One region of the Aeromonas intestinalis genome, then DNA from elsewhere that is predicted to be linked to it. Evidence: predicted binding sites of a transcription regulator. Region 1 holds the regulator's gene; the other holds the start of a gene.
The links. The regulator NrdR, encoded in region 1, represses ribonucleotide reductase genes. The targets are predictions, from matches to a motif close to CACNNTATANNGTG.
Positions count from the first base shown of each region.

Region 1 (15,133 bases):
ATCAGGTGCAAGATCCCGTCCCAGGTGAAGAAGCCCGACTCCCAGCCCAGCAGGTTGTAGGTCTCACCGCGGCCATAGGCCGGCAGCCAGCCCAGCTGGATGGAGAAGAGATACATCAACATGATGGCCGTCAGGAAGACCGGGATCGAGATACCGATGCTGCTGACCGCCATGATGAGCTTGGTGAGCACGCTGCGTGGCCTGATCGCCGAATATACCCCCAGCGGAATGGAGACAACGACGATGATGATGGCGGCGGCAAACACCAACTCAAGAGTAGCCACCAGCTTGTCGAGGATCACCTCGAGAGCCGGTCGCTTGAAGAAGTAGGAAGTGCCCAGATCCCCCTGCACCGCGTTCTGCAAGAAGCGGCTGTATTTCACCAAAAAGGGATCATTGAGGCCCATCTTGTCGCGCAGCTCCTGGCGCACGGACTCGGAGACGGATTGTCCCACCAGCTCGCGCAGCGGATCCCCCAGGTTGTCCTGGATGGAGAAGGCGACCAGGCTGATGACGAACATCACTATCACGGCCTGATAGAACCGTTTCAGCAGGAATGTAAACATGCTTGTCCTTCTACGTGGCCTGTGTCGTGGCACAGGCTTCTGTTAATGGCGGGGGCGCCAGCAATGACCACCCCCGCCAGGTCCTTCCTTAGCGCTTCGCTTACTTGTTGACCACCAGGTCACCCAGGTAAGGGAAGTTCATCACGTTGACCACCGGCTTGATGTCGACGTTCTTCTTGGCACCATAGGCCAGATCTTCCCAGTGCAGCGGCACATAGGCGGCGTCGTCGATCAGCATGGCTTCCACCTTCTGCAGGATGGCGGCGCGCTTGGCCGGATCGGTCTCGGTGTTCGCGTCCATCACCATCTTGTCAGCTTCTGCATTGGCATAACCGCCGCAGTTGTACTGACCCATGCCGGTCTTGGCATCCTTGGTGAAGGTCAGGAACTCGAAGAAGTTCGCAGTATCTTCGGTATCCGCGTGCCAGCCGATCAGCTGCATGTCGGAGGCGCACTTGTCAAACTCCGGCCAGTACTGGGCCACCGGCATGGTCTTCAGATCCACCTTGATGTTGATCTTGGACAGCATGGCGGAGACAGCCTGGGCGATCTTCACGTCGTTGACGTAGCGGGCAGCCGGGGAGATGAAGCTCACTTTGAAGCCTTTCTCGTAACCGGCTTCCTTCATCAGCTCCTTGGCCTTGGCCAGATCATACTGGGGCTTGAGCGCCTCGTTGTAGCCGGCATAGCCTTTCGGACTCAGCTGGCCGGCCGGAGTGCCGAAGCCTTTGTTGATCTTGTCGACGATACCCACCTGGTTGATGGCGTAGTTGATCGCCTGGCGCACGCGCTTGTCTTTCAGCGCCGGGTTGGTGTTCTGGTTCAGCTCGATGATGATGGCGCGGGTACCGGACAGGGTCACCAGCTGGGAATCCTTGCCGTTCTTCACACGCTCCAGATCGTTCGGGGCAACCGGGTAGATCATGTCTACGTCACCACCCAGCAGGGCGGCTACGCGGGTCGCGTCTTCCTTGATCGGTACCACGGTCAGGTTCTGGACGTTGCCCTTGGAGGCCTTGTCCCAGTAGTTGGCGTTGCGCACGTATTCCAGCTTCACGCCCTGCTCACGGAACTTGACGCTGAACGGGCCGGTACCGGAGACGTGGGTGGAGGCGTAGGAGTCGCCGTTCTTGACGATCTCGGCCTTGTCTTTGCCAGCTTCATCCTTGCCGGTGTAGAACTTGGAGTCCATCGGGAAGATGTAGGTGACGGTCTGCAGCACCAGCGGGAACGGCTTGGCGGTGATGAGATCCACGGTGAAATCATCCACCTTCTTCACTTCGGCGATGGGGTCGAAGATGGCCTTGAAGTCCGGGGAGGCCTTCAGACGGTTGACGGTCCACACCACGTCATCGGCGGTGAAGTCGTTGCCGGAGTGGAACTTGACGCCCTTGCGCAGGTGGAAACGCACGGTCTTGTCGTCGATACGCTCATACTTCTCGGCCAGACGCGGCTCGAATTGCAGATCCTGGGTGTAACGCATCAGGGGATCGAACACCAGGTGAGACATCTCCAGGGTCTGACCGGAGAGCTGCTCCTGCGGATCCAGCGAGGTGGCGTCGGAGGCGACGGCTACCTTGATGTCAGCGGCAGAGACGTTGAACGCGAGGCCAGCGGCGAACAGCGCCATGGCGATCTTGGATAATCCTTTCTTCATGTCTTTCTCCATGCTTTTGGCTTTTTATTGACACTTTTTTTGACAAACAGATCGGCGAAGCCTTTTTCCTGACTCGGCTTTCCTAGCTTGCGATCTCCAGCCCCTCGCGGGACATTCCCTTAAATTCCGGCATGAGGGAAATCAGCTTGCGGCTGTACTCATGTTCGGCATTGGTAAAGAGTTTCTCGGTCTCGGCCACTTCCACCAGATGACCGTGGCGCATCACCCCGATGCGATCGCACATCTGGCGGATGACCGGCAAATCGTGGCTGATGAACAGCATGGTGAGCCCGAGCTCCTGCTGCAAGTCTTTGAGCAGGTTGAGGATCTGGGCCTGCACCGAGACGTCCAGCGCCGAAGTGGGCTCGTCACAGATGAGGAAGCGCGGGCGGGTCGCCAGGGCACGGGCGATGGAGATGCGCTGACGCTGACCACCGGAGAACTCGTGGGGATACTTGACCCCGGCCCCGCGCCCCAGCCCCACGTGATCCAGCAGATCGCTGACGATGCTCTCGATCTGGCTCTCGCTGCTAGTCAGCTTATGGAAGCGGATGGGCTCGGCGATGATGTCACGCACCTTCATGCGCGGGTTCATGGACGAGTAAGGGTTCTGGAACACCATCTGCATCTGGCGGCGCAGCGGCCGACGGGCATGCTCGCTTTTCAGGGCGGTGAGATCGATGCCCTCGAACACGATGTTGCCGCTATCAGGCGGATAGAGACCGGTGATGGCGCGGGCGATGGTGGACTTGCCGGAACCGGACTCCCCCACCAGACCGAAGGTCTCGCCCTCGAAGATCTCGAAATTGATGTTGTTGCAGGCGTGCACGAACTGGCGACGGCTCGGGAAGATGGAGTTCTTGGTGACGAACTTGAGATCCACGTTCTCCACCCGCAGCAGCGCCCCTTCATAGGCGCGCTCATCCTGACTCTGGCCGAGCCAGTGGGTCTTGAGATCGATGCTGGTATCCGCCGCTCCCGCCTCTTCGATGTAGGAGACCAGGGGGAAGCGTACCAGCTTCACATCGGAGCGGGGCACCGCCGAGATGAGGCTACGGGTATAGGGATGGTTCGGGGCCCCCAGTACCTGCTCGGTGGTGCCGAACTCCACCAGATCCCCGCGATACATGACTGCCACCTTGTCGGTGACGTTGGAGACCACGCCCATGTCGTGGGTCACCAGCATGCAACCCACCTGACGCTCCTTGCACAGGGTGCGGATGAGCTGGAGGATCTGATCCTGGATGGAGACGTCCAGTGCCGTGGTCGGCTCATCGGCGATGATGAGCTCGGGATCGCCGGAGAGAGCGATGGCGATGACCACCCGCTGACGCATGCCGCCGGAGAACTGGTGGGGGTACTGCTTGATGCGTACTTCCGGTTGCGGGATCCCGACCGCGGCCATCAACTCGAGGGCCTTGGCAAGGGCGGCCTCGCGAGAGAGTTCGGTATTGGCCAGGATGGTTTCAACCAGCTGATGTTCGACGGTGAACAGCGGGTTGAGGGACGTCATGGGATCCTGGAAGATGAAGCCGATGCGAGAGCCGCGGATGGCTCGCATCTCATTCTGGCTCTTGCCGGAGATGAGTTCGCCGTTGAGATAGATATCGCCACGGGCGATGCGACCGGGCGGGCTCAACAGATCGATGACGGCATTGCCGATGGTGGATTTGCCGGCACCTGACTCACCGACCACTCCGACGACCTCCCCCTTTTCGACAGAAAAAGAGAGATCCTTCACCGCGGCCAGCACCCCGTAGCGGGAGGGGTACTCGATCCGCAAGTTTTTCACTTCGAGCAAGGACATGTTTACCTCTGCGGGGGACATCCGTCCCAAATAATTCGTCCGTAAATCAGCGCAGATGCTGGTGGTGCCTTGGCAGTTATCTTGAGTGTTCGTGTTGCATGAAAAACGCTCAATCCATGAGGCAGTCAAACCAGCGATCCGGGCGGGTTTTTTGCATTTTTTTGGAATAACCCGCGAGTAAGTTAGTCGGTTTGCCCGCGGGTGTAAATGATCCCGTTATACAATTTCGCAATACTTTGCGCAGATAACGCTTTCATCATAGGTATAAAATAGCGACAAACATCACACTACCAGATGTTGTGATGGTAATGCCATAAAATGCATCATTTTAATGTCAACAAAATCATAACAACCAATCATATCCACTACGCCACCCAAGTATTCAAGTCTCGAATGAGTAGTGAATATTTATGTGAAATGATTTTTTGACGGCAGCATATATGGATGAAGGAAAAATAAGCAGAGATAAATAGGGTCAAGGCAGCATCTTCCACCGCCCCCGGAAAGGCTCGGCGAAGGGTCAACGAGGGGATTGCATACAAAACGACGCAGGCCCGGCAATGCCGGACCTGCGTCGCTAGCGAGGGGCTCGCCGGTCTGCCCTCTCGAGGCGACCTTGAGCTGGGGCATTCACCCCCTTGGCCGTCAGTGCACCCAGTACGCCAGCAGCTGCATGCAGCACAGGGCGAACAGGCCGGCGATGAGATCGTCCAGCATGATGCCAAGACCGCCGTGGATGCGGCGATCGAACCAGGAGATGGGCCAGGGCTTGATCACGTCGAACAGCCGAAACAGCACGAAACCGGCCAGTATCCAGGCCCAGCCGGCCGGGGCCGCTATCATGGTGACGCCAAAGCCAATCACCTCGTCCCAGACGATGGCGCCGTGATCCGGCATGCCGATGGCGTCGGTGGCCCCCTGACAGAGCCAGATCCCCACCAGGAAGCCCACCGCCAGCAGGGCGATGAACCAGGGGGTGGAGAGCCCGCTCACCAGCCAATAGAGCGGGACTGCCACCAGCGTCCCCATGGTGCCCGGTGCCCAGGGAGAGAGCCCGGACCCAAAGCCCACCGCCAGCAGGTGGCGCGGGTTTCTCAGGTTCAGCCGTTTCAGTTCGGGTTTTATCATCATCCTTGTCGATTCCAGTCAGTCGGCGCCAGCTGGCGGCCCCAGTTCCACGCCATCATGCGAAGTGATCCCATCCCTTGAGCTCCAGCGCCACCGGTTGATCATCCAGCAGATAGTCGATGCCGGGCTCCCCGGCCAGGATGCGACCGATGCGGGTGAACTTGACCCCGCAGTTGGCCAGCGCCGTGTCCAGGGCGCCGTGATGCTCCTGGGGCACGGTGAAGCAGAGCTCGTAGTCATCGCCACCCGCCAGCGCCAGTTGCCAGGCCGCCTCGGCGGAGACCGCATCCTGCAACACCGGTGAGAGGGGCAACAGGTTGAGATCGATCTGGGCCCGCACGCCGGAGGCCTTGAGGATGTGGCCGAGATCCGAGGCCAGGCCGTCGGAGAGATCCAGCGCGCTGTTTGCCAGCCCGCGCAGGGCCTGACCCGCCAGGATGCGGGGATGGGGATGATCGAGCCTGGGCAGCACGGCCGCCAGCTGGTTCTCGTTCAATACCCGCTTGCCGAGCAGATGGGAAAGGGCGAGAGCCGCATCCCCCAGGGTGCCGGTCACATAGATGCCGTCCCCCGCCTTGGCACCACTGCGCAGCAGGGCGCGGCCGGTAGGCACGGATCCCTTCACCGAGACGGTGATGGAGAGGGGCCCGCGGGTCATGTCTCCCCCTACCAGGGCCACGTTGTAGTACTCGGCGAGTTCGAGGAACCCCTCTGCGAAGCCGGCGACCCAGGCCTCGTTGATGGCGGGCAGGGTCAGGGCCATGGAGACCCAGCGCGGCTCGGCGCCCATGGCAGCAAGATCGGACAGGTTGACCGCCAGCGCCTTGTAGCCGAGATCCACCGGATCCATGTCGGGGAAAAAGTGGACGCCGCTCACCAGGGTATCCGTGCTCACCGCCAGCTGGGTATCCGCAGGCAGGGTCAGCAGGGCGCAATCATCTCCCGGGCCCAGCACCACATCCTTGCGGGCGTGGGGGACCTTGAAGTACTTCTCAATCAGCTCAAATTCACCCATACAGTAAAAAGCCAGCGGTTAGGCTGGCTCCTCTCTTAAGGCTGATGGACAGCGGATCAACGCTTTGGCAGCGTCTTGATCACCTTGTCCAGAACACCGTTGACAAACTTGTGGCTGTCATCGGCGGCGAAGGCTTTGGCCAGCTCGATCGCTTCGTTGATCACCACGCGCGGCGGCACATCATCGCGACGGGTCAGCTCGTAGGTCGCCAGACGCAGGATCGCCTTGTCCACCATGTCCACTTCTTCCAGCGGACGGGAGAGGAAAGGTGCAAACACCTTGTCCAGCTCGTTGCAGTGGAGGGCTACCCCGAACAGCAGATCGCGGAAATAGTTCAGGTCCACACCCTTGGTGTCCTGATCGATCTTGAACTGCTCTTCAATGTCGCCCACGTTGGCCTGGGTCATCTGCCACTGGTAGATGGCCTGGGTGGCGCAATGACGGGCCTTACGGCGCTCGGACGGTTTCAATGTTTTATTCCTTAAAGCTGTTTCAGGACGTTGATCATTTCGAGCGCGCTCAGCGCAGCCTCTGCACCCTTGTTACCCGCCTTGGTACCGGCACGCTCGATGGCTTGTTCGATGTTTTCTGTGGTCAGCACGCCGAAGGCGACGGGAATGTCATACTCCATCATCACCTGGGCCAGGCCCTTGCCGTTCTCGCTCGCCACCAGTTCGAAGTGGTAGGTGCCGCCACGGATGACGGTGCCGAGGGCGACGATGGCGTCGTATTGACCACTCTTGGCCAGCTTCTTGGCCGCCAGGGGGATCTCAACGGCACCCGGTACGCGCACCAGGGTCAGATTGCTCTCCTGGACCTGGCCTTGACGCTTGAGCACGTCCAGCGCGCCATTCACCAAGCTGTCATTGATGAAGCTGTTGAAACGGGCAACGACAATAGCAACACGCGCCTCGGGAGCGGCGATATTTCCTTCGATAATCTTCATTGGAAATCCTGTCTCTGTGCAATCAATGGGGCCGTCAATGGGGCCGCGGCCAAAAGTGCGCACATTCTAGCACAACAGACCCGCGACAAAAAACCATGCCCGCACAAGGCGGGCAGGCATTGAAGGTTTTATCCGTTCGCGGCGCTCATCCCGTGATTCACCGCCCCATCCCGCCCCTTCCGGCTGATGCTCGGCACAGGGCTGGGCATCGGCGAATCGCCAACGCGCTTATTCGCCGACGTATTCCACCACTTCCAGGCCGAAGCCACCGAGGGCGTGATACTTCTTCGGTGAGCTCAGCAGGCGCATCTTGCCGACGCCGAGGGTCTTCAAGATCTGGGAACCCACGCCGACCCGACGCGAGGTGCCCTGCCACCTGGCCCCTTCCGGTGCCAGTCCCTTGTCGGCGGCTTCGAACGCCTTGACCCGGGCCAGCAGCTCGTTGCCATCGGCCTCCGCCCCCAGGATCACCAGCACCCCGCCCTCGTCGGCGATGCGGGCCATGGATTTCGCCAACGGCCAGCTGCGGGCGCTGTGGCGATCGGTCAGCAGCAGATCGCTCAGCACGTCGTGCAGGTGCACCCGCACCAGGGTCGGCTCATCGGCCTGGATCTCCCCCTTCTTCAGGGCGAAATGGACCTGGTTGTCGATGGTGTCGCGGAAGGTGATGAGGTCAAACTCGCCGTGTTCGGTGGGCAGCTTGCACTCGGCCACCTTCTCCACCGTGGTCTCGTGCTGATTGCGATACTCGATGAGATCCGCGATGGTGCCGAGCTTGATGCCGTGCTGCTCGGCAAACACTTCCAGATCCGGGCGACGGGCCATGGTGCCGTCTTCGTTGAGGATCTCGACGATGACGGAGGCCGCCTCGTAACCGGCCAGACGCGCCAGATCGCAGCCCGCCTCGGTGTGGCCGGCCCGGGTCAGCACGCCGCCATCCTGCGCCATCAGCGGGAAGATGTGGCCAGGCTGCACCAGATCGGCGGCCTTGGCATCGGGCGCCACTGCCGCCTGCACGGTCACCGCGCGATCGGCAGCGGAGATGCCGGTGGTCACCCCTTCGGCCGCTTCGATGGTCACGGTGAAGGCGGTGGAGAACTGGGCATTGTTGCGGTCCACCATCAGCGGCAGCGCCAGCTGCTTGCAGCGATCCCGGGTCAGGGTCAGGCAGATGAGGCCACGGCCGTAGCGGGCCATGAAGTTGATATCCTCGGGGCGGACACAGGAGGCGGCCATGATGAGGTCCCCTTCATTCTCCCTGTCTTCGTCATCCATCAGGATCACCATCTTGCCAGCCTTGATATCGGCAATGATTTCCTGGGTTGTGCTCAGCGCCATGGGCTACTCCATCAACATGCTTCGGGATTGAGCCTGCGGGCTCGATTTGATTCGGGTAATGCTGCTCTAGATGGGGGCACCGGCCCCCGTTTCAACCTGAGCGGGATCACAGAAAACCGTTTTGACCCATCAATCAGCAAGGTGTGCCGGTGCATGAGCGGCCGGGCTCCCTGCCAAGGCCCTCCAGCCCCACTGAATCGCCGCCATCAAGCAGCAACTTCAACTGCAAAACAGAGAATCCATAGCAAAGTACAACTGTCATTTTCAACCAGACAGAGACTTGCACTGCCTACAAGAAGCCGGATTGGGCCAGTTTTTCTAGGGTCAGGGTCGAGCCGCTCTGTTCCTGGGCCCTGCCCTGCATCAGCCGCTCCAGATAGCGGGCTATCTGATCCACCTCGAGGTTCACCTTATGGCCCGGCTTCCAGTTCGCGATCGTGGTCTCCTGGGCGGTGTGGGGCACTATGGTAAGGCGAAACAGATTGCCCTCTACCGCGTTGACCGTGAGGCTGATGCCATCCACCGCGATGGAGCCCTTCTCGGCGATGTAGCGGGCAAGATCGGTCGGTGCCGCAATCCAGTATTCGATGGCGCGGCCGCTGCCGGACTTGCTCTTCACCTCGCCGATGCCATCCACGTGGCCCGAGACCAGATGGCCACCGAGGCGGGAGGTCGGCATCAGGGCTTTTTCCAGGTTGACCGCATCCCCCACCTTGGCCTCGGCAAAACCGGTGCGGGACAGGGTTTCCAGCGACACGTCGGCGGTATAGCTCTTGTCGCCGAGGGCCACCACGGTCAGGCAGACGCCGTTGGTGGCGATGGAGTCGCCCAGCTTGACGTCACTGAAGTCCAGGGTCGGGGCATGCACGGTGAGGGCCATGTCCTCCCCCTGACGGCGCAGGGCAGCCAGGGTCCCCATGGCTTCGATAATTCCGGTAAACATGCAGATCACCTTGATGACGGGGCCTGCCCCCGTCTCTGAAAATGTGGAAAGTGCGCCTCGCAGGCCCTGGTGGTCGTGGGGCGGATGTTGCCCTCACACGGCCACCCAGCCTTGAAGCGCGTGGCTAGGCAATCTTGCCCGTGATGCGGATTGCCTGGTTCAATCGGCCACCCGCCGCACCTTTTTGAGCCGGCACCAGGCGGCTGGTTAAGCAATTTTGGCCGTGATGCGGATATCCTGCCCCACCAGCCGCACATCCTTGAGGTTGAGCTTGGGCGCCTGGAACAGCCGGGTCAACTCGGGCAGGTGGAACAGACCACGTCCCTCGTCACCCAGGAGCTTGGGCGCCTGATAGAGTACCAATTCATCCACCAGCCCCTTGCCGAGCAGGGCGCCGCACAGGCGCGGCCCCGCCTCCACCAGCACGGAGTTGATGTTGCGCTTGGCCAGCAGCATGAACAGGCTCACCAGATCCAGCTTGCCGTCGAGCAGCGGCAGCTCCAGCTGCTGCACCCACTCGGGCCAGTCCCCGTCCACCTTGTGACGGGCCAGCAGCACGGGACCCGTGGTCTTGAACAGAGGCAAGTCCGGGGTCAGCCGGTTCTGGGAATCGATAACCACCCGCAGGGGCTGGCGCAGGGTTTCCTTCGGGTAGACCGCCTTCACCGAGGGGGGCAGCTCGTCCCAGCGCACGTTGAGCGAGGCGCCATCGGTCAGCACCGTCTCGGCACTCGACAAGACGGCGTCGTGGCGGGCACGCAGGCGCTGCACGTCGGCGCGGGCCAGGGGGCCGGTTATCCACTGGCTCTCGCCGCTCGCCATGGCGGTGCGACCATCGAGACTCGCACCCAGCTTCACCGTCACCTGGGGGAAAGCGGTGCGCATCCGCTTGAAGAAGCCGGGATTGAGGGCCTCGGCCTCGGCGCTCAGCAGGCCGAAGTCCGCCTTGATGCCCGCCTCGGAGAGCATGCGCAGGCCGCGCCCGCCCACCTGGGGATTGGGATCCACCATGGCGGCGACCACCCGGGTCACCCCGGCCTTGATCAGCGCCTCGGCACAAGGCGGGGTGCGACCGTGATGGGAGCAGGGTTCCAGGGTCACGTAGGCGGTGGCGCCACGGGCCTCTTCCCCGGCGGCATGCAGGGCATATACCTCGGCGTGGGGTTCACCGGCACGCTGGTGCCAGCCCTCTCCCACCACCACGCCCGCCTTGACCAGCACGGCGCCGACGCAGGGGTTGGGGGCCGTGGTATAGCGACCACGGCGGGCCAGCTCGAGGGCCCGGTTCATCCATTGATAATCGTCTTGACTAAACATCTGGGCTCCCGTTCAACGCGAGAAAATAGGGGTTCTAACACAATCTGTGGGTGGCTGGCTTATTTCTCCAGCTTGGCAAGCTCTTCGCCGCTTCTTGTCACAAACAAGGCGGATATCCTCGCGTCTTGAGGTAGAGAGTGGCGAAGCGGATATTGCCTTGCTCACCCTCGTTACTTCTCCAGCTTGGCAATCTCTTCGCCAAATTCGCGGATATCTTCGAAGCTGCGATAGACGGAGGCGAAACGGATATAGGCCACCTTGTCGAGGCTCTTGAGCTCGTCCATCACCAGGTTGCCCAGCAACTGGGAGGCCACTTCCCGCTCGCCGGTGGCGCGCAGGCGGGACTTGATGTGATTCACCCCCTTCTCGATCGCCTCCATGCTCACGGGTCGCTTCTCCAGCGCCCGCAGAATGCCGCCCCTGAGCTTCTCCTCGTTGAAGGGCTCGCGGGAGCCGTTTGATTTGATGATGCGGGGCATCACCAGCTCGGCCATCTCGAAGGTGGTGAAGCGCTCGTGACAGAGCAGACACTCGCGGCGGCGGCGCACCTGATGGCCTTCCGCCACCAGACGGGAATCGATCACCTTGGTATCAACGGCACTACAGAACGGGCAATGCATCAGACCTCCGGCGCACACTCCAGGAAACTAAGGGACACCTGCCACTCGGGTCAGGATCTTGGCCTGCCAGTGTAACACGGCCACCTAAAACCGGTAAAAGCCCAGAAAAAACAATGCCACCCGAGGGTGGCATTGGCATGTTCGAGGCACTCAGTCGTCATAGGGCAGGCTGTCGGGATCACAATCCACATAATCGGGCGCCGGATCCTGCGCAAACTGCACCGCGTGGATGTGCGTGTTCCCCAGCATCAACGCCTTGCCGACCCGATGCATGCCATCCATGACCCGGCCTTCGCTGTCGAGGATGATGGGATAGGCGAGATCGGCGGCCAGCATCAGCTGGCAATGCTCCACTATGCTGCGCACCGTGGGCGCCTCGCTGCCGTGACCGTACCAGTGCTCCTTGTCCAGCTCCGCTATCAGAGCCAGCGGCAGGGCTCGCACCGGCAACCCGCGGCCGACCCTGATCAGCCGGCGCACATCCCAGGCCATCAACCCCTCGGGGCTTGGGCGAAAGTGATATTGGGCGCGGACGGACGAGACAAGGTCGTCATCGCTGAGCGAGGTCTGATTGGGCATACGCTGATTCTCTTGGCTGGCTGAGGCGGCGCCCAGGTGACGCCCCCCTATCAACAACAATGCCACCCGAGGGTGGCATTGTTTTATACCAGAAGCTCTGACTTATCAGGCATAGACCGGCAGACGACGGCAGATATCCAGCACCTGCTCGCGCACGTTGGCCAGCACTTCGTCGTTGTCGTGGTTGTCCAGTACATCGCAGATCCAATGGGTCAGCTGGATGGACTCGGCTTCCTTGAAACCGCGACGGGTGATGGCCGGGGTACCGATACGCACACCCGAGGTCACGAAGGGAGAGCGCGGATCGTTCGGCACCGCGTTCTTGTTGACGGTGATGTTGGCTTTGCCGAGGGCCGCATCGGCCTCTTTGCCGGTCAGCTCGCGACCGATCAGATCCACCAGCATCAGATGGTTGTCGGTGCCGCCGGAGACGATCTTGTAGCCGCGCTCGATGAAGGTCGCGGCCATCGCCTTGGCGTTCTTCACCACCTGGGCCTGGTAGGTCTTGAACTCGGGCTCGAGGGCTTCCTTGAAGGCCACGGCCTTGCCGGCGATGACGTGCATCAGCGGGCCGCCCTGACCACCTGGGAAGACGGCGGAGTTCAGCTTCTTGTACAGATCTTCGTCGTCGGTGGCGGAGAGGATCAGGCCACCACGGGGACCGGCCAGGGTCTTGTGGGTGGTGGAGGTGACCACGTGGGCATGGGGCACCGGGTTCGGGTAGACACCAGCGGCGATGAGGCCGGCCACGTGAGCCATGTCGACGAACAGATAAGCACCGACCTTGTCGGCGATCTCGCGCATCTTGGCCCAGTCAACCACGCCGGAGTAGGCGGAGAAGCCGCCGATCATCATCTTCGGCTTGTGTTCAACCGCCAGACGCTCCATCTCGACGTAGTCGATCTTGCCGGACTCATCGATGCCGTAGGGAATGATGTTGTACAGCTTGCCGGAGAAGTTCACCGGGGCGCCGTGGGTCAGGTGACCGCCGTGGGCCAGGTTCATGCCGAGCACGGTATCACCCGGTTGCAGCAGGGCCATGTAGACGGCGCTGTTGGCCTGGGAGCCGGAGTGCGGCTGCACGTTGGCATAGGTGGCGCCGAACAGTTCCTTGGCGCGCTCGATGGCCAGGGTCTCGACCACGTCCACATACTCGCAACCACCGTAGTAACGCTTGGCCGGGTAGCCTTCGGCGTACTTGTTGGTCAGCTGGGAGCCCTGGGCTTCCATGACGCGGGGGCTGGTGTAGTTCTCAGACGCGATCAGCTCGATATGCTCTTCCTGACGACGGGTCTCGTCTGTGATGGCCTGCCACAGCTCTGGATCATAGCCGGCGATGGTCATGTCACGTTTCAACATCCGTATATCTCCTGAAAATCGTTTGCGCGATAGGTGAAGTGGGCCGCGGCATTGTAACGTGAGCGGGATCAAAGAGACAGTCCAACCACCTAAAAAAATGTTGAATCCATGTTACTAAAGGCGAATTTCATCCCTCGGTGGCCCCCGCTTTCGCCATCAGCCAGCGCCGCAATCCCTGGATCGCCGCCTCGAATGCCGGGGTCAGTGAGCGCGGATCCCCCTCCCCCGCTTCCAGCTCGGCGCAGCGCTTCGCAAACTCGGTCAATCCCAGCGCCAGGGCGCTGCCCTTGAGCTTGTGGGCCAACTGGCGACGTACCTCACCGGGTTCACTCGTGGTCAGTTCGGCCACCAGTTCGGCGCCTTGCGACTCGAACAGGGCGACCAGTTGGCGAATGCGCGGCAGACCCAGCACCGGCAGATCCGCCTCCAGCACCCCATTGTCCGAAGCGAGGTCTGTCTCCCTTGCTGGCTCGCCGGAGCCTGCCTTGCATTGACGGGCGATGGCGCTGGCCAGGGTTGCCAACCGCATGGGCTTGCCCACGAAGTCGGCGAAACCGGCAGCCAGGCAGTGGCGAATATCTTCGGGATACATCTGGGCCGAGACCGCGATGGCAGGCAGGGGGCGTCCATGGACCTCCTCGCTGATGGCATCGAGATCCTCCCGCAGACTGATGCCGTCCATGTCCGGCAGGTTGATGTCGAGCAGGGCCAGATCGAAGGGGCGCTCACTGATCCAGGCCAGCGCCGTGCGCCCATCCTCCGCCAGGGTGACTCTGTGGCCGAGGCGTGCCAGCATGCCCTGGGCCACCAGGCGATTGATCTCGTTGTCCTCCACCAGCAGGATCTGCCGGGGCTGACTCAGCATGACGGGTTGGGGCTCGGCGGGCAGCAGGGCCGCCGAGCGTTGCAGCGGCAGACTGAAGCTGAACCGGCAACCTTCCCCCGGCTGGCTGCTCAGTTGCAATTCCCCTCCCATGGCGCTCACCAGCCGTCGGCTGATGGCAAGACCCAGCCCCGTGCCCCCCTGATGGCCGAGATCCCGCTTGCGCTGGCGGAACGCCTCGAACACCGCCTGCTGCTCCTCTGCCGGGATACCGGGGCCGGTATCCTCGACCACGAACTCGATGCAGGGCTCGGCACAGGGGCCGGCGCACCCCAGCGGCATCACGGACAGGGTGATGCGCCCCGTGCGGGTGAATTTGACCCCGTTGCCAAGCAGGTTCCCGATCACCTGGCGCAGCTTGCCCATGTCCCCCTCCACCACGGCAGGCAGGGTGTCACCGTAATTCAGTTCGAGGCACAGCCCCTTGGCCTCGGCCTTCGGCCGAAACAGGGTGCAGAGATCCTCCGCCAGTTGCCGCAGCGGGAAGGGCTCCCGGCGTGCCTCCACGTGCCCCGCCTCAATCTTGGAGTAATCGAGGATGTCGTTGAGGATCTCCAGCAAGGATTCACCGCTGTGGCCGATGGCGGCCAGATAGCGCTGCTGCTCCAGGTTTAAGTGGGTATCTTCCAGCAGGCTGAGCCCCCCCAGAATGCCGTTCATGGGAGTGCGGATCTCGTGGCTCATGGTGGCGAGGAAGACCGACTTGGCCCGGTTGGCCTGCTCCGCCTCATCCCTGGCCTGGCGCTGCTTCTCCACCTCCTCGTTGAGGCGCTGGTTGGCATGGCTGAGCTGGCCGGTGCGCTCCTCGACCCGGGACTCCAGCTCCCGCTGATAGCGGCCTAGCTCGATGGCGTTGTCGCGAAACACCTGCAAGGCTCGGCCGAGTTCGGCCAGCTCGTCCTGGCCCTGGTGCATGCCGGTTGCCTGGGGGGTCAGATCCCCGTGCGCCAGCCGGCTCATCCCCTCCACCGCGTG
Region 1 covers NZ_JBSTYK010000005.1:93,589-108,721, forward strand. Annotated here, with positions in the region: gene ACW5W7_RS07980 (ABC transporter permease) at 1-566, opposite strand, end outside; gene ACW5W7_RS07985 (ABC transporter substrate-binding protein) at 667-2,223, opposite strand; gene ACW5W7_RS07990 (dipeptide ABC transporter ATP-binding protein) at 2,306-4,030, opposite strand; gene ACW5W7_RS07995 (phosphatidylglycerophosphatase A family protein) at 4,676-5,158, opposite strand; gene thiL (thiamine-phosphate kinase) at 5,214-6,173, opposite strand; gene nusB (transcription antitermination factor NusB) at 6,230-6,643, opposite strand; gene ribH (6,7-dimethyl-8-ribityllumazine synthase) at 6,655-7,119, opposite strand; gene ribBA (bifunctional 3,4-dihydroxy-2-butanone-4-phosphate synthase/GTP cyclohydrolase II) at 7,348-8,457, opposite strand; gene ACW5W7_RS08020 (riboflavin synthase) at 8,747-9,400, opposite strand; gene ribD (bifunctional diaminohydroxyphosphoribosylaminopyrimidine deaminase/5-amino-6-(5-phosphoribosylamino)uracil reductase RibD) at 9,608-10,717, opposite strand; gene nrdR (transcriptional regulator NrdR) at 10,888-11,337, opposite strand; gene ACW5W7_RS08035 (hypothetical protein) at 11,488-11,916, opposite strand; gene glyA (serine hydroxymethyltransferase) at 12,022-13,275, opposite strand; gene torS (TMAO reductase system sensor histidine kinase/response regulator TorS) at 13,403-15,133, opposite strand, start outside.

Region 2 (15,133 bases), on a different contig from region 1:
CGGGCCAGCTGCACCGAGGCCTTCAGCAGGTAGTACTGGATAGCCTCGAAGGTGCGGTGGGTCAGCGCGAGGCCGGAGCCGTCGGAGTAGCGAGCACCATTTTTTGCCAGATAATAGGCATAGTTGATCACCCCAATCCCCAGGGTGCGGCGATTCATGCTGCCTTTTTGCGCGGCTTTCAGCGGATAATCCTGATAGTCGAGCAGGGCATCCAGGGCGCGGACGGCCAAGTCTGCCATCTCTTCCAGGTCTTCGAGCTTCTCGATGGCGCCGAGGTTGAAGGCGGACAGGGTGCACAGGGCGATTTCGCCATCCTCGTCATCCACGTTGTTGAGCGGCTTGGTGGGCAGCGCAATTTCGAGGCAGAGGTTGGACTGGCGCACCGGGGCGACAGCCGGATCGAACGGGCTGTGGGTGTTGCAGTGATCCACGTTCTGGATGTAGATGCGACCGGTGCCGGCACGCTCCTGCATCATCAGGGAGAACAGATCCACGGCCTTCAGGGTCTTCTTGCGAATGGCCGGATCCTGCTCGTACTTGACGTAGAGCTCCTCGAACTTGTCCTGATCCGCGAAGAAGGCGTCATACAGGCCAGGGGCGTCGGAGGGGGAGAACAAGGTGATGTCGCCGCCCTTGATGAGGCGCTGGTACATCAGTTTGTTGATCTGGACCCCGTAGTCCATGTGACGGACCCGGTTCTCTTCCACGCCGCGGTTGTTTTTCAGCACCAGCAGGCTTTCCACTTCGGTGTGCCACAGGGGGTAGAACAGGGTGGCCGCACCGCCGCGCACGCCGCCCTGGGAGCAGCACTTCACGGCAGTCTGGAAGTACTTGTAGAAGGGGATGCAGCCGGTGTGGAAGGCTTCGCCGCCACGGATGGGGCTGCCCAGACCGCGGATGCGGCCGGCGTTGATGCCGATGCCGGCGCGCTGGGAGACGTAACGCACGATGGCGCTGGCGGTGGCATTGATGGAGTCCAGGCTGTCATCGCACTCGATCAGCACACAGGAGCTGAACTGACGGGTCGGGGTCCGCACACCGCTCATGATGGGGGTGGGCAGGGAGATCTTGAAGGTCGAGACCGCATCGTAGAAGCGCTTGATGTAGTCAAGACGGGTATCTTTCGGGTACTTGGAGAACAGGCAGGCCGCCACCAGGATATAGAGGAACTGCGGGCTCTCGTAGATCTCGCCGGTGACGCGGTTCTGTACCAGGTACTTGCCTTCCAACTGCTTGACCGCGGCGTAGGAGAAGTCCATGTCGCGCCAGTGATCCAGGTAGGCGTTGAGCTCTTCGAATTCGGCCTGGGTGTAGTCGGTCAGCAGGTGCTTGTCGTACTTGCCCATGTCCACCAGCTTGGCAACATGCTGATAGAGGTGGGGCGGCTCGAACTGGCCGTAAGCCTTCTTGCGCAGGTGGAAGATGGCCAGACGGGCGGCCATGTACTGGTAGTCCGGGCTCTGTTCGGAAATCAGGTCGGCGGCAGCCTTGATGACGGTCTCGTGGATGTCGGCGGTACGGATACCGTCATAGAACTGGATGTGGGACTTGAGCTCCACCTGGGAGACCGACACGTTGTCGAGCTTCTCGGCAGCCCAGTCGAGCACGCGGTGAATCTTATCCAGATCGATGGGTTCTTTGTGTCCGTTACGCTTCGTCACAAACAAGTTCATTGGCTGATGACCCTTATTAGCTGATACCTGCCGGCATCGGTTGATTCCCGAAAAACCATCGCGCCACGCTCCCCACGGACCTGGCTTGGTAAAGAGTGGGGGCGTACTGCGCGATGAATCACAAGATATAGTGTTATTTTTAATGCGAACTACAAGATAGTGAGGTCGTCCCCGTATTGCAACGTGTGGATAACCTCATTGCTGTGGATAAATTGTGGGTGTTATGGGATCTGTTAGTGACTGCTCACAGTGAGTGGGTTTTCATGCGTCCGATCCGTCAAATGCAAGTCCGAAGATCGAAGATGGAAAATTAAAATAACTTTTTTTGCTTGCGAAAATGGGTCGGTTTTACTAGCAAATTCAGGCTGGTTATCCCTTGAACGGCAAGGGACAAAAGCTGTCCGATCCGGTCGAAATGGCTGACGGCCACGCAGGAAAAGGGGGAGCCCGACCCGGCTCCCCTCGTGATGTTCAACAGCTTTGCCGTGGAGTCTTGCGCGTTCATCGACGGATGCTAGGCCCCGATAAGGTGCCGGCCATATCCATCAATCGATGCGCCGGATTCAGCTCAGTTCGTAGCGCAGCCAGTGGTGCAGGGCCTGCACCGTGTCAAAATGCAGATCCGCGCCCCAGCCGGCGGGATCCTCGTCATCGTGCAGATAGCCCCAGCCCGCCACCGCGGTGCGCATGCCGGCGTTGCGACCCGCTTCGATGTCGCGCACGTGATCCCCCACATAGAGGCAGTGCGCCGCATCCACCCCGAGTTGCTCGCAGGCGAAATACATGGGGGCGGGGTCGGGCTTGCGCACCGGGAGGGTGTCGGCGCTGACGGTGACACCGCAGCCCGCCAGCGCCGGCAGGGCGGCCAGCAGCGGCTCGGTGAGAAAGCCCGGCTTGTTGGTGACGATGCCCCAGGGCAGCTGCTGTTCTTCGAGCCATTCGATGAGATCCAGCATGCCGTCATAGGGGCGGGTGCCGACACAGAGGTGAGCTGCGTAGTAGTCGAGCAGGGCGGTGCGAAGGCGTGTCGCCCCGAGTTCTTCAAGCAGCTCGTCCCCAAGGCCGGCCCTGAGTAGCCCCAGCGCCCCGTGGGAGGTGGTCTGGCGGATGATGTCGTCAGAGAGTGGTGCAAAGCCTTCGCTTATCAGCACATGGTTGACGGCGGCGCCGAGATCCGGAGCCGTGTCGAGCAAGGTGCCGTCGAGATCAAACAGCACGCAGCGCAGGGGCGCCTGGTTGGCGGCGCTCATCAGCCTTGCTCCGGACGGGTGAAGCTCACCATGTAGTTGACGTCCACGTTGGCCCCCAGCCTGAAGTGGCCGCTGAGGGGGTTGTAGTGCACCCCGCTCATGTCCTCAACCACCAGGCCCGCCGCTTCACCCATGCGGCACAGCTCCGCCGGGGTGATGAACTTCTTGTGGTCATGGGTGCCCTTGGGCACCATCTTCATCAGGTACTCGGCGCCCAAGATCATCATCAGATAGGCCTTGGGGTTGCGGTTGATGGTGGAGACCACTACCTGGCCGCCCGGGCGCACCAGGGTGGCGATGGCCCGCATCACGGACGCCGGATCCGGCACGTGTTCGAGCATCTCCATGCAGGTGACCACATCATACTGGCCACTGGGCCCTTGCTCAGTCACTTCCGCGGCGTGTGCCTCGGCGGTGATCTGGCGATACTCGAGCTCGACCCCGGCTTCCAGGGCGTGCAGGCGGGCGACGCCGAGCGGCTCCTTGCCCATGTCGATGCCCGCCACCTTGGCGCCGCGCCGGGCCATGCTCTCGGCGAGGATGCCGCCACCGCAACCGATGTCGAGGGTACGCTTGCCAAACAGGCCACCGCTCTTGTCGGTGATCCAGTCAAGGCGGATGGGGTTGATTTGATGCAGCGGCTTGAACTCGCCCTCCATATCCCACCAGCGGGAGGCAATGGCTTCAAATTTGGCGATTTCTGTCAGATCGACATTGGCATCAGCGTTCATTTTCATGGATCCTGTGGCAGGGGCGCGCAAGGGGGGAGAGGCGCGCAATCTATTGTCCTGGCGGGCATTATAACGGACGCACTTTGTCAAACCAGCCTGATTTGCGGCTTAAGGTCTTTCACGCGCTGTGTTACCATGTCGCGCTGTTTAAGCCAAAGAACAACTAATTAGGGATTAAGGCTTTCTATGAGCGATCTGGCCAGAGAGATCACGCCGGTCAACATCGAAGAAGAGCTCAAGAGTTCCTATCTGGATTACGCCATGAGCGTGATCGTAGGACGAGCTCTGCCGGATGTGCGTGATGGCTTGAAACCGGTTCACCGCCGCGTTCTGTATGCAATGAACGAGTTGGGGAACGACTGGAACAAGCCCTATAAAAAATCGGCCCGTGTGGTCGGTGACGTAATCGGTAAATATCACCCGCATGGCGACAGTGCCGTGTATGACACCATCGTCCGCATGGCGCAGGATTTCTCCATGCGTTACATGCTGGTCGACGGTCAGGGCAACTTCGGTTCGGTGGATGGCGATAACGCCGCCGCCATGCGTTATACCGAAGTGCGGATGGCGCGCATCTCCCACGAGCTGCTGGCCGATCTGGACAAAGAGACCGTGGACTGGGTGCCGAACTATGACGGCACCGAGATGATCCCGGCTGTCATGCCCACCAAGGTTCCCACCCTGTTGATCAACGGCTCCTCCGGTATCGCGGTGGGCATGGCGACCAACATTCCTCCTCACAACCTCACCGAGATAGTGAACGGCTGTCTGGCGCTCATCGAAAACGGTGAACTCACCATCGATGAGCTGATGACCTATGTCACCGGCCCGGACTTCCCCACTGGCGGTATCATCAACGGTCGCTCCGGCATCGTGCAGGCGTACCGTACCGGTCGTGGTTCCGTCTATGTGCGGGCCAAGGCCGAGGTGGAAGTGGACGACAAGAGCGGTCGCGAGACCATCATCGTCCACGAGATCCCCTATCAGGTGAACAAGGCGCGGCTCATCGAGAAGATAGCCGAGCTGGTCAAAGAGAAGAAAATCGAGGGCATCAGCGCCCTGCGTGATGAGTCTGATAAAGACGGCATGCGCATCGTTATCGAGATCAAGCGCGGCGAGTCCGGCGAGATTGTGCTGAACAATCTCTACAAGCACACCCAGATGCAGACCACGTTCGGCATCAACATGGTGGCGCTCGATAACAACCAGCCCAAGGTGATGAACCTTAAAGAGATCCTGGATGCCTTCCTGCTGCACCGCCGTGAGGTGGTGACCCGCAGGACTGTGTTCGAACTGCGCAAGGCGCGGGATCGGGCCCACATCCTGGAAGGTCTGGCGGTTGCGCTTGCCAACATCGACCCCATCATCGAGCTCATCCGTCACTCCGACACCCCGGCGGACGCCAAGGCCAAGCTGGTTGCCCGTGGCTGGGAGCTCGGCAACGTGGCCTCCATGCTGGAAAAAGCGGGTGACGACGCGGCCCGTCCCGAGTGGCTGGAGCCGGAGTTCGGCATTCGTGAGGGTCACTACTACCTGACCGAACAGCAAGCCCAGGCCATCCTGGACCTGCGTCTGCACAAGCTGACCGGCCTCGAGCACGAGAAGATCCTGGAAGAGTATCAGTCTCTGCTGGATCTTATCGCCGAGCTGCTGCACATCTTGGCAAGCCCGGAACGCTTGATGGAAGTGATCCGCGATGAACTGCTGGCGGTACGCGAGCAGTACGGCGACGAACGTCGCACCGAGATCAGCATGTCCAGTGCCGAGATCAACATCGAAGATCTGATCACCCCGGAAGACGTGGTGGTCACCCTGTCTCACCAGGGCTATGTGAAGTATCAGCCGCTCTCCGACTACGAGGCCCAGCGCCGCGGTGGTCGTGGCAAGTCGGCCACCCGGATCAAGGAAGAGGACTTCGTGGAGCGTCTGCTGGTGGCCAACACCCATGACACCATCTTGTGCTTCTCCACCCGTGGCAAGGTCTACTGGCTCAAGGTGTATCAGCTGCCGGAGGCGTCCCGTGGCGCCCGTGGCCGTCCGATCATCAACCTGCTGCCGCTGGAAGAGGGTGAGCGCATCACCGCCATCCTGCCGGTGAAAGAGTACAGCGATGACAAGTACGTCTTCTTCGCCACCGCCGACGGTACCGTGAAGAAGACCAGCCTGTCCGCGTTCAGCCGTCCGCTCTCCTCCGGTATTCGCGCCATCAACCTCAAAGAGGGTGATGAGCTGATCGGGGTGGACATCACCGACGGCAGCAACGAGATCATGCTGTTCTCCGATGCGGGCAAGGTGGTTCGCTTCGCAGAAGGCAGCGGCCGCGCCGATGCGGCGGATGCCGGTGACGACGTCGAGAACGACGATGATGTCGGCAACGACGATGACGGCAGTGACAACGGCGAAGGTGGCGAAACCAAGGGCACCTTCAAGGGCGTGCGTCCCATGGGTCGTACCGCCGCCGGTGTCCGCGGCATTCGTCTGCCGAGCGGCAACAAGGTGGTTTCCCTCATCGTCCCCCGTGGCGAGGGCGCCATCCTTACCGCCACCGAGAACGGCTACGGCAAGCGCACCGCGCTGGATGAATACCCGACCAAGAGCCGCGGTACCCAAGGCGTCATCTCCATCAAGGTGGATGAGCGCAACGGCAAGGTGATCGATGCGATCCAGGTCGAGGATACCGACCAGATCATGCTGATCACCAATGGCGGCACCCTGGTGCGGACTCGCGTCGCCGAGGTGAGCATCATCGGTCGCAACACCGGCGGTGTGCGTCTGATCCGTACCGGTGAAGACGAGACCGTGGTCGGCCTGCAGCGCGTTGCCGAGAGCGACGAGGAAGAGAACGAAGTCGTCGCCATCGACGGTGAGCAGGCGCAAGGTGCGGACAGCGCGCCAGACGCCGGTGCTGCCGACGACGCCAGCGAAGAGGGTGTAGCCGGCGACGAGTAATCGCAGTCTGCACCGATAAGAAGAGCGACCTCAGGGTCGCTCTTTTTTTTTGTCTGTCGCTTGGCCGAAAGGAGAGTTTGCCAATCATGACGTGAACCCGCGCGTTGCGGTGAGAGACATCACCGAGAAACATGGCAACCTCGTGAACCAGATAGCAACAAAGCGCCCTCGGGCGCTTTGTTGCTTTTACCTTGAAAAGATCAGGGGCTAGCTCAGCCAGCCGAGTGCCAGCGCCAGTCGACCACAGAGCGCCGCCAGCAATATGCCGAGCAGGGTGCGCAGCAGCCAGATCACCACCAGCTGTCCCACGCTGATTGGGATCTTGGTCGCCAGGATGCAGGGGATGGAGGCGGAGAAGAAGAGCACGGAGCTCACCGATACCACGGCCGTCACATAGCGCACCAGCAAGTCAGCATCCTTGAGCAGGATGGCGGGCAGGAACATCTCGGCCAGCCCCGCGGAGAGTGCACGCGCCGTTTCAAGCGGCTCACCCAGATCCAGCAGCCAGGTCATCGGCCACAGCAACCAGCCGAGCAAATCGAACAAGGGCGTGTGCTGGGCCAGCAGCAATCCCAGCAGACCGACCGACAAAATGGTGGGTACCACGGCGGCGGCCATGGTGACGCCATCTTTCAGATTGTCCCTGAGCTGGCGGGAAAGGGAGTCCGCCTGTCGGGATTGGGACAACCCGCAAGCGAGGGCCGTTTGCCAGCGGCTCTGTCCCGCCGGCAGTGGCTCGTCGGTTTCTCCCTCATCGCTCATGGTGCTGATGGGGGGAACACGGGCCAGGATGGCGGTGATGACAAAGGTGATGACCAGGGTGGACCAGAAGTAGAAGTTCCAGTGCCCCATCAGGTTGAGGGTCTTGGCCACGATGATCATGAAGGCGGCGGAGACGGTGGAGAAGCCGGTGGCGATGATGACGGCCTCCCGTACCGTGTATTTCCCTGAGAGGAAGACCCGGTTGGTGATGAGCAGACCGACCGAATAGCTACCGACAAAGGAGGCCACCGCATCGATGGCGGAGTGGCCGGGGGTACGCCAGAGCGGGCGCATCACGGGCTGCATCAGGACGCCGATGAGTTCAAGCAACCCGAATCCGAGCAGGAAGGTGAGGGCCATGGCGCCGATGGGCACGATGAGGCCCACCGACATGGCGAGCTTGTCGAACAGGAAGGGCAATCTGTCCGGCGTCATCAGCCAGGCGGGGCCAAGATCGGTGACATACAACACGGCCAGGACCAGCCCCAGCAGCTTGAACAGACTCAGTACCTGATCGATGGGGCGGGCACGCCAGCGCCCGTCCAGCAGGGGGGTGATGGCGCCGTAAGCGATAAGCAGCAGGATGAGACCCACGGCGAGGGGACGTTTGGCGATCAGAAAGCCGGCCAGGTGGTCCACCAAAATGGTGCTGCGACCGGCGAGCTCGAAGGGAATGAAAAAGATGGCGATCCCGAGCAGGCTGGTGAGCAGCAGTTTGATCCCGGCCCCGGAGCGGGCAGGGGCGGTCAGGGTATTTTCAGGCTCCATGGTTCCTCCTTGTGATCCTCATGGGTCAACTCCTTTTGCATGGTTATTTGTATATACAATATCGACCATGGGTCAAAATGGAAGCAAAAAATTCACCAAAAAATAACAAATTGAAAGGAAAGAGTCGTATGGATTTCATGCTGCCAGAGCCAGACGGGATCGCTTGAAGCCAGTGATGAGGCAGGGCTGCTGCCTCGGGGAAGAGGAGGGGATAGGCAGGCGGTGGCGTCGACGGGGCGCTTTGGAATAGAAACTGTCTTTAAACGATTAGGAAAAGTTGAAACATTAGTTCGGATTTATAAACTTTTTTTACCATCTTCATATGTATCGTTTTCATGACTATTCATGGATTAGTTATAAAGGCTTTATTGATTTGATGGCTTCTCGAGTTTCCCATTGCAGAGTAAGATGCCTCTTCAATAAAAATAAGAATTAGGAGTTCGGGTGTGAAGGCATTAGTAAAAGAAAGGATATCGCCCTATATCAGCCAGTTATATGAGTGCGGTATTAATGATTCTGACATTAAGTTGGTGGTGGACCAATTTCGCGTTGATCTATCCGGCAGCTCGTCCCTGTTTTTATTGCGGGATGATGACAAGAGCGCCGGTATCAAGCTCTTTGCGAGCGGCTTGACCGAGGCCCAACAGCAGTTTTATGTGCAACACCATCGCCAGGATGTGTGGTTCAATCATTATCTGGACAAGGGCTGCCAGGGGATCGTCAACGCCAATGCCATCTCCAGCTCACCGGGTCTGCTGGCGAGTTTTGGTGCCCAATATGCGGCGGGCGGCGTCTGCCGGGTGAAGGGGCGGGGCCTCAGCAGTCTGTGCAGTTATCGTGGCAGCACCCAGGATGATTTCAGCGCCCAGGATATCTCTTCCCTCGGCGAGATCTATTCCGGCCTGGCGGCCTGGAGTCAGCACTATTGGAACCTGCTCGCCCTGGAAACGCAGAATTATCAGCTACAACAACTGGTTAAAAACCATAATAAACCCAGTGCCATCATTGATGATAAAGGGCATATTCATTATTCCAATGTGGCGTTCAATCGTATCTCCGATGAAAATGTGGAGCTGCGGGCGAGCAATGGCATTTTTTCGCTGCAAAATAAGGATCAGCAACGCCAGTTCAAGGAGATATTGAACGGCTTCTCCTATTTGTTGCCGGGGGCCAGCGCTTATATGTCTATTCCCCGCCAGGCGGATTTGCGACCGCTGCTGGTGCAATGCACCCTGATGAGTGGCCTCAGCCGCTTCGAGCGCTATGTGGAAGTGGTGCTGCGCGACCCCGAGCACGCCTTCAACCCGGACATCGAAGCCCTGGCCAGCCTCTATCCTCTCACCATCGGCGAGAAAGAGCTGCTGGTGCTGATGAGCAAGGGGTACAGCAGCAATGACATCGCCGTGTTGCGCGGGGTCAAGGTAGAGACGGTGCGATCCACCCTGAAGGGGGTCTTCAAGAAGACGGATTGCCACAGTCAGAACGAGTTGCTGCTGTTGCTGCAGTCCATCTCCTGATCTTCGGCAGGCTATGCTTAGAGTGAGCCGGACATCCTGCCCGGCTTGCGCCTCCCGCCCGGGAGGCCAGTTGGGGGAAGCGTCATGGAATCACTCAAGGCGAAGGATTATATGCAGACCCGGCCCATCACGTTCAGCGCAGACATGATGGTACAGACCGCCGTCACCAAGTTTCTCAACAGCCATCAGCTCGGGGGCCCCGTGGTGGATCCCCAGGGCCACCTGATCGGCTGGGTGTCGGAGCAGGACTGCATCGCCGTCATGCTCAAGGAGGCCTATCACTGCGAGCAGGTGGCCCAGGTCAGGGATGTGATGCGCAAGGAGGTGCTGGCGGTCGACCCCGACACCAGCATTCTGGAGCTGGCGGAGATGATGATGGGCCAGAAGCCCAAGATCTATCCGGTGGTGGAAGGGGGGCGGTTGCTTGGCGTCATCAGTCGCCACAACGTGATGCAGGCCATTCATGCCCAGCTCGGCACCTGCTTCGTGCATCAGGCCAGGGTGTGACCTAAGCTGGCTCGTGACGGGAGCAGGTCGAATACCTGCTCTTTTTATTTCTGCCAACTGCCTTCATCCGCCAGGAGGTGCTTTAAGGCTTGCACCCTTTCCCCCCGCTCTTTAGGATCTGCCCCAGCTATCGGCCCCTTGCGGGCTTCTCATAAGGAATCAGTACCTTGTCTCTCTCTCTCGAGGCGCTGCGCCGCCGCTTGTCCGCCTGCATGAATCTCGACGCCAGTCGTCTCTCCAGCCGTCTGCACGGGGTCAAGAAGCTGCCAGAGGCCAAACAGGCCACCATGCTGGCGACCATAGCCGCGGATCTGGACCTGGCCGAAGCGCGCTACCAGTCTCGTCTGGCGGGCGTCCCCAGGGTCACCTATCCGGACAACCTGCCGGTCAGCCAGAAGCAGGCGGAGATCGCCCGCGCCATCCAGGATCATCAGGTGGTGATCATCGCCGGCGAAACCGGCTCCGGCAAGACCACCCAGATCCCGAAGATCTGTCTGGCGCTGGGGCGCGGGGTGAAAGGTTATATCGGCCACACCCAGCCGCGGCGCCTGGCGGCCCGCACCGTGGCGGCCCGCATCGCCGAGGAGATGGAGTCAGAGCTCGGTCAGTACGTGGGCTACAAGGTGCGCTTCACGGATCAGGTGAGCGAGCAGACCCACATCAAGCTGATGACCGATGGCATCCTGCTGGCGGAGATCCAGCATGACCGTATGCTGACCCAGTACGACACCATCATCATCGATGAGGCACACGAGCGCAGCCTCAACATCGACTTCATTCTGGGCTACCTCAAGCAACTGTTGCCGAAGCGGCCGGATCTCAAGGTGATCATCACTTCGGCCACCATCGATCCCCAGCGCTTCTCCCGCCACTTCAACCAGGCACCCGTCATCGAGGTGTCCGGTCGCACCTACCCCGTGGAGGTGCGCTATCGGCCCCTGATGGAGGGGGAAGGGGATCGCGACGAGCTGCAGGGCATCTTCGATGCGGTGGAAGAGCTGGCCCGGGAAGGGCTCGGTGACATCCTCATCTTCATGAACGGCGAGCGGGAGATCCGCGACACCGCCGATGCCTTGCGCAAGCTGAACCTGCGAGACACCGAGGTGCTGCCGCTCTATGCGCGCCTCTCCAACGCCGAGCAGAACAAGGTGTTCCAGCAGCATGCCGGACGACGCATCGTGCTCGCCACCAACGTGGCGGAGACCTCCCTCACCGTGCCCGGTATCCGTTACGTTATCGATCCCGGTACCGCTCGCATCAGTCGCTACTCCTGGCGCACCAAGGTGCAGCGCCTGCCCATCGAGCCCGTCTCCCAGGCGAGTGCGAACCAGCGTAAAGGGCGCTGCGGCCGGGTAGCCGACGGTATCTGTATTCGCCTCTACGCCGAGGAGGATTTCAACAATCGCCCGGCGTTTACCGACCCCGAGATCCTGCGCACCAACCTGGCCTCCGTCATCTTGCAGATGCTGGCGCTCGGCCTTGGCAACATGGAAGCCTTCCCCTTCGTCGAGCCACCTGAATCCCGCCACATCAAGGACGGCCTGACCCTGCTCAAGGAACTGGAAGCAGTCAGGGAACTGCCTGCCCGCCAGCTGAATGGACGGGAGCTGGAAGAGAAACTGCAGCTTACCGAGACCGGTCGCCAGCTGTCGCGCATCCCCCTTGATCCGAGATTGGCAAAAATGGTGATCACGGCGGCGCAGACCGGGTGCCTGAGTGAGGTCATGGTGATCACCGCGGGGCTGAGCATTCAGGATCCCCGCGAGCGCCCCATGGAGAAGAAGCAGGCCGCGGACGAGCAGCACCGGCGTTTCGAGGACAAGGATTCCGACTTCCTCGCCTTCGTGAACCTCTGGAATTACCTCAAAGAGCAGCAGGATGTGCTCGGCAGCAACCCGTTCCGCCGCCTGTGTCAGAAGGAGTTTCTCTCCTACCTGCGGGTGCGCGAATGGCAGGATATCCACTTCCAGCTGCGCCAGACGGTCAAAGAGCTTGGCTTTAAAACCAATGCGGAGCCGGCGGATTTCAAGACGGTGCACTGCGCCCTGTTGACGGGCCTGCTCAGCCATATCGGCAACAAAGATCTGGAGAAGCCCGAGTTTCTCGGTGCCCGCAATGGCCGCTTCCACCTGTTCCCGGCGTCGGGTCTGTTCAAGAAGCCGCCCAAATGGGTGATGGCCGCTGAACTGGTGGAGACCTCGCGCCTCTACGCCCGCATCAACGGCAAGATTGAACCCGAGTGGGTGGAGCCGCTCGCCGGCCATCTCATCAAGCTGCATCACAGCGACCCCCACTGGTCGAAGAAAAATGGCGCCGTCATGGCCAAGGAGAAGGTGACCCTCTATGGCCTGACTCTGGTCAACGAGCGCCTCATCAACTTCAGCCGCATCGATCCCGCCCAGTGTCGTGAGCTCTTCATCCGCCGCGCCCTGGTGGAGGGGGATTTCGAGACCCGTCACCGTTTCTTTGGCGAGAACAGAAAACTCTTAGCCGAGGTGGAGGCGCTGGAGCACAAGTCCCGGCGCCGGGACATCCTGGTGGATGACGAGGACTTGTTCCGCTTCTACGATGCGCGCCTGCCGGAGGAGATCATCTCGGCCCGCCACTTCGACAAGTGGTGGAAGGAGGCGCAGAAGCAGGATCCCGAGCGGCTCAACTTCGAAAAAGAGATGTTGATGAAGGGGGATGCGGCCCACATCAGCGATCTCGACTACCCCAACCTCTGGCAGCAGGGGCGCCTCAAGCTCAAGCTGACTTACCAGTTTGAACCGGGGGAGGCGGCCGATGGCGTCACCCTGCATATCCCATTGCCGCTGCTCAATCAGGTGGAGGTGAAGGGTTTCGAGTGGCTGATCCCGGGGATGCGCCACGAGCTCTTGGTGGCCCTCATCAAGTCCCTGCCCAAACCCATGCGCAAGAACTTCGTGCCGGCACCGAACTACGCCGATGCCCTGCTCGCCAGCATCAGCCCGGAGCAGGGGCCGCTGCTCGACGAGATGGAGCGCCAGCTGCGCCGCATGACCGGGGTCACCGTGCCCCGCGAAGCCTGGGACTGGGCTGCGGTGCCCGATCACCTGAAACTCACCTTCCGGGTGGTGGACGAGAAACAGAAAAAGGTCGCGGAAGGCAAAGATCTGGAGGCGCTGAAAGAATCCCTGCGTGGCAAGGTACAAGAGACCCTCTCCCAGGTGGCGGACGATGACATCGAGCAGTCCGGCCTCACCCTGTGGAGCTTTGGCGAGTTGCCGAGGGAATACAGCCAGAAGCGGGCCGGATTCGAGGTCAAAGCCTATCCGGCATTGGTGGACGAGAAGGACTCGGTCTCCATCCAGCTGGTGGAGAGCCCGGCGGCGCAGCAGCAACTGATGTGGGCGGGCCAACGACGGCTGGTGCTGCTGGGGGTGCCATCCCCCATCAAGTACCTGCAGGAGAAGCTGCCAAACAAAGCCAAGCTCGGCCTCTATTTCAACCCCTTCGGCAAGGTGGCCGATCTCATCGATGACTGCATCGCCTGCGGCTGTGACAAGCTCATCGAGCAGCACGGCGGCCTGGCCTGGGACGAGGCGGGTTTCGAGTCGCTCAAGGAGTTTGTGCGCGCCGAGCTCAACGATGCGGTGGTAGAGGTGGCCAAGCAGGTGGAGGCCGTGCTGACGCTGTCCCATGAGATCAAGAAGCGGCTCAAGGGCAAGATGCAGCTCGACACGGCCTTTGCCATGTCGGATATCCAGTTGCAGCTGGACAAGCTCATCCACAAGGGATTCGTCACCGAGACCGGCTGGCAGCGGCTGCCGGACTTGCTGCGCTACCTGCGCGCCATCGAGCGACGCCTCGAGAAGCTGGCCATCGATCCGAACCGGGATCGGGTCTACATGCTGAAAGTGCAGAGCGTGGAGTCTGAATACAAGGCGCTGCTCGCCAAGATCCCGAAATCCCAGCTGATCCCGGTCGAGGTCGCCAACATCCGCTGGATGATAGAGGAGTTGCGCGTCTCCTTCTTCGCCCAGCAACTGGGCACCCCCTATCCGGTTTCCGATAAACGGGTGCTCAATGCCATAGCCCAGTGCTAAGCTGCTATCTATCTGTTTTCCTGAATCATTGTGTGATGGACGGAGAAACAGGGGAAAGAGCGAGAGTGGTGCGCATAAAAAAGAGGGGGAGGTGCAACTATGTGGGGGATCTGGTTGGGGGCTGCGCTGGTCAATATCAGCGGCTATCAGCCCATCGCGGAGCAGACCTGGGTGCAGCTCAATCCGGACTATTATCCGGCGCACCGTGCCGTGCCGCCCATCTTCGTGGCCTGGCGGGGCAATCAGTTCCCGCCCCTGGAGCAGAAGCAGAAAAACGGCCGCTGGCAGATCCTCTTCCCCGCCCGCCTGGTGCCCCCGTTTGACCTGTTCGAGGGGGAGGCCCAGCTTTCCAAGGCCTATCTGGCGCGCCTCAAGCGTATCGACGAGATGGCCTATGGGGTGGCCCCCCAGCAGAGCGCACCGGTTCAGGCGCTGGCTGCCACGGACATGGCACCCGGGATGCAACCCTTCATTGCCGAATTCTCCTTGCCTGTGCGGGGCGGGGTGCGGTTGACCGCCGGCGAACCTCTGCTGGCCAAGCTGGGGTATGGCACCAATCAAGGGAGCCTCACCCAGCTGGCCTCCCGCCCCATGGGCGTCCCGGAGCAAGCCGGGGAGACCACGCTGACACTGTCGCCCCCCGCCGCCGGGGGCGAGCAGCCTTGTCATCAGGTAGCGGCAGGGGAGACCCTGTGGCGCATCGCGAGCATGCTGGTCTCCCAGGAGGGAGGGCGCGGGAACGATACCTACAGCTATCTGCTGGCGCTGGTGGAGGAGAATCGCACCAGCATGGGGGCGGGGATCCGGGTCAAGACCGGTCAGCGCCTCTACTGTCCCAGGGCCGAGACCCTGGCCCAGTTCGATGCCATGAGCCCGGCCCAGCGCCAGCAGCAGTTTGCCCGCCTGGAG
Region 2 covers NZ_JBSTYK010000007.1:15,248-30,380, forward strand. Annotated here, with positions in the region: gene nrdA (class 1a ribonucleoside-diphosphate reductase subunit alpha) at 1-1,673, opposite strand, end outside; gene ACW5W7_RS10385 (HAD family hydrolase) at 2,237-2,923, opposite strand; gene ubiG (bifunctional 2-polyprenyl-6-hydroxyphenol methylase/3-demethylubiquinol 3-O-methyltransferase UbiG) at 2,923-3,654, opposite strand; gene gyrA (DNA topoisomerase (ATP-hydrolyzing) subunit A) at 3,841-6,603, shown strand; gene ACW5W7_RS10400 (YjiH family protein) at 6,811-8,133, opposite strand; gene ACW5W7_RS10405 (helix-turn-helix transcriptional regulator) at 8,580-9,650, shown strand; gene ACW5W7_RS10410 (CBS domain-containing protein) at 9,735-10,157, shown strand; gene hrpA (ATP-dependent RNA helicase HrpA) at 10,325-14,224, shown strand; gene ACW5W7_RS10420 (hypothetical protein) at 14,324-15,133, shown strand, end outside.
Region 2: the regulator NrdR is predicted to act here: its motif matches at 1,793-1,806, upstream of nrdA (class 1a ribonucleoside-diphosphate reductase subunit alpha).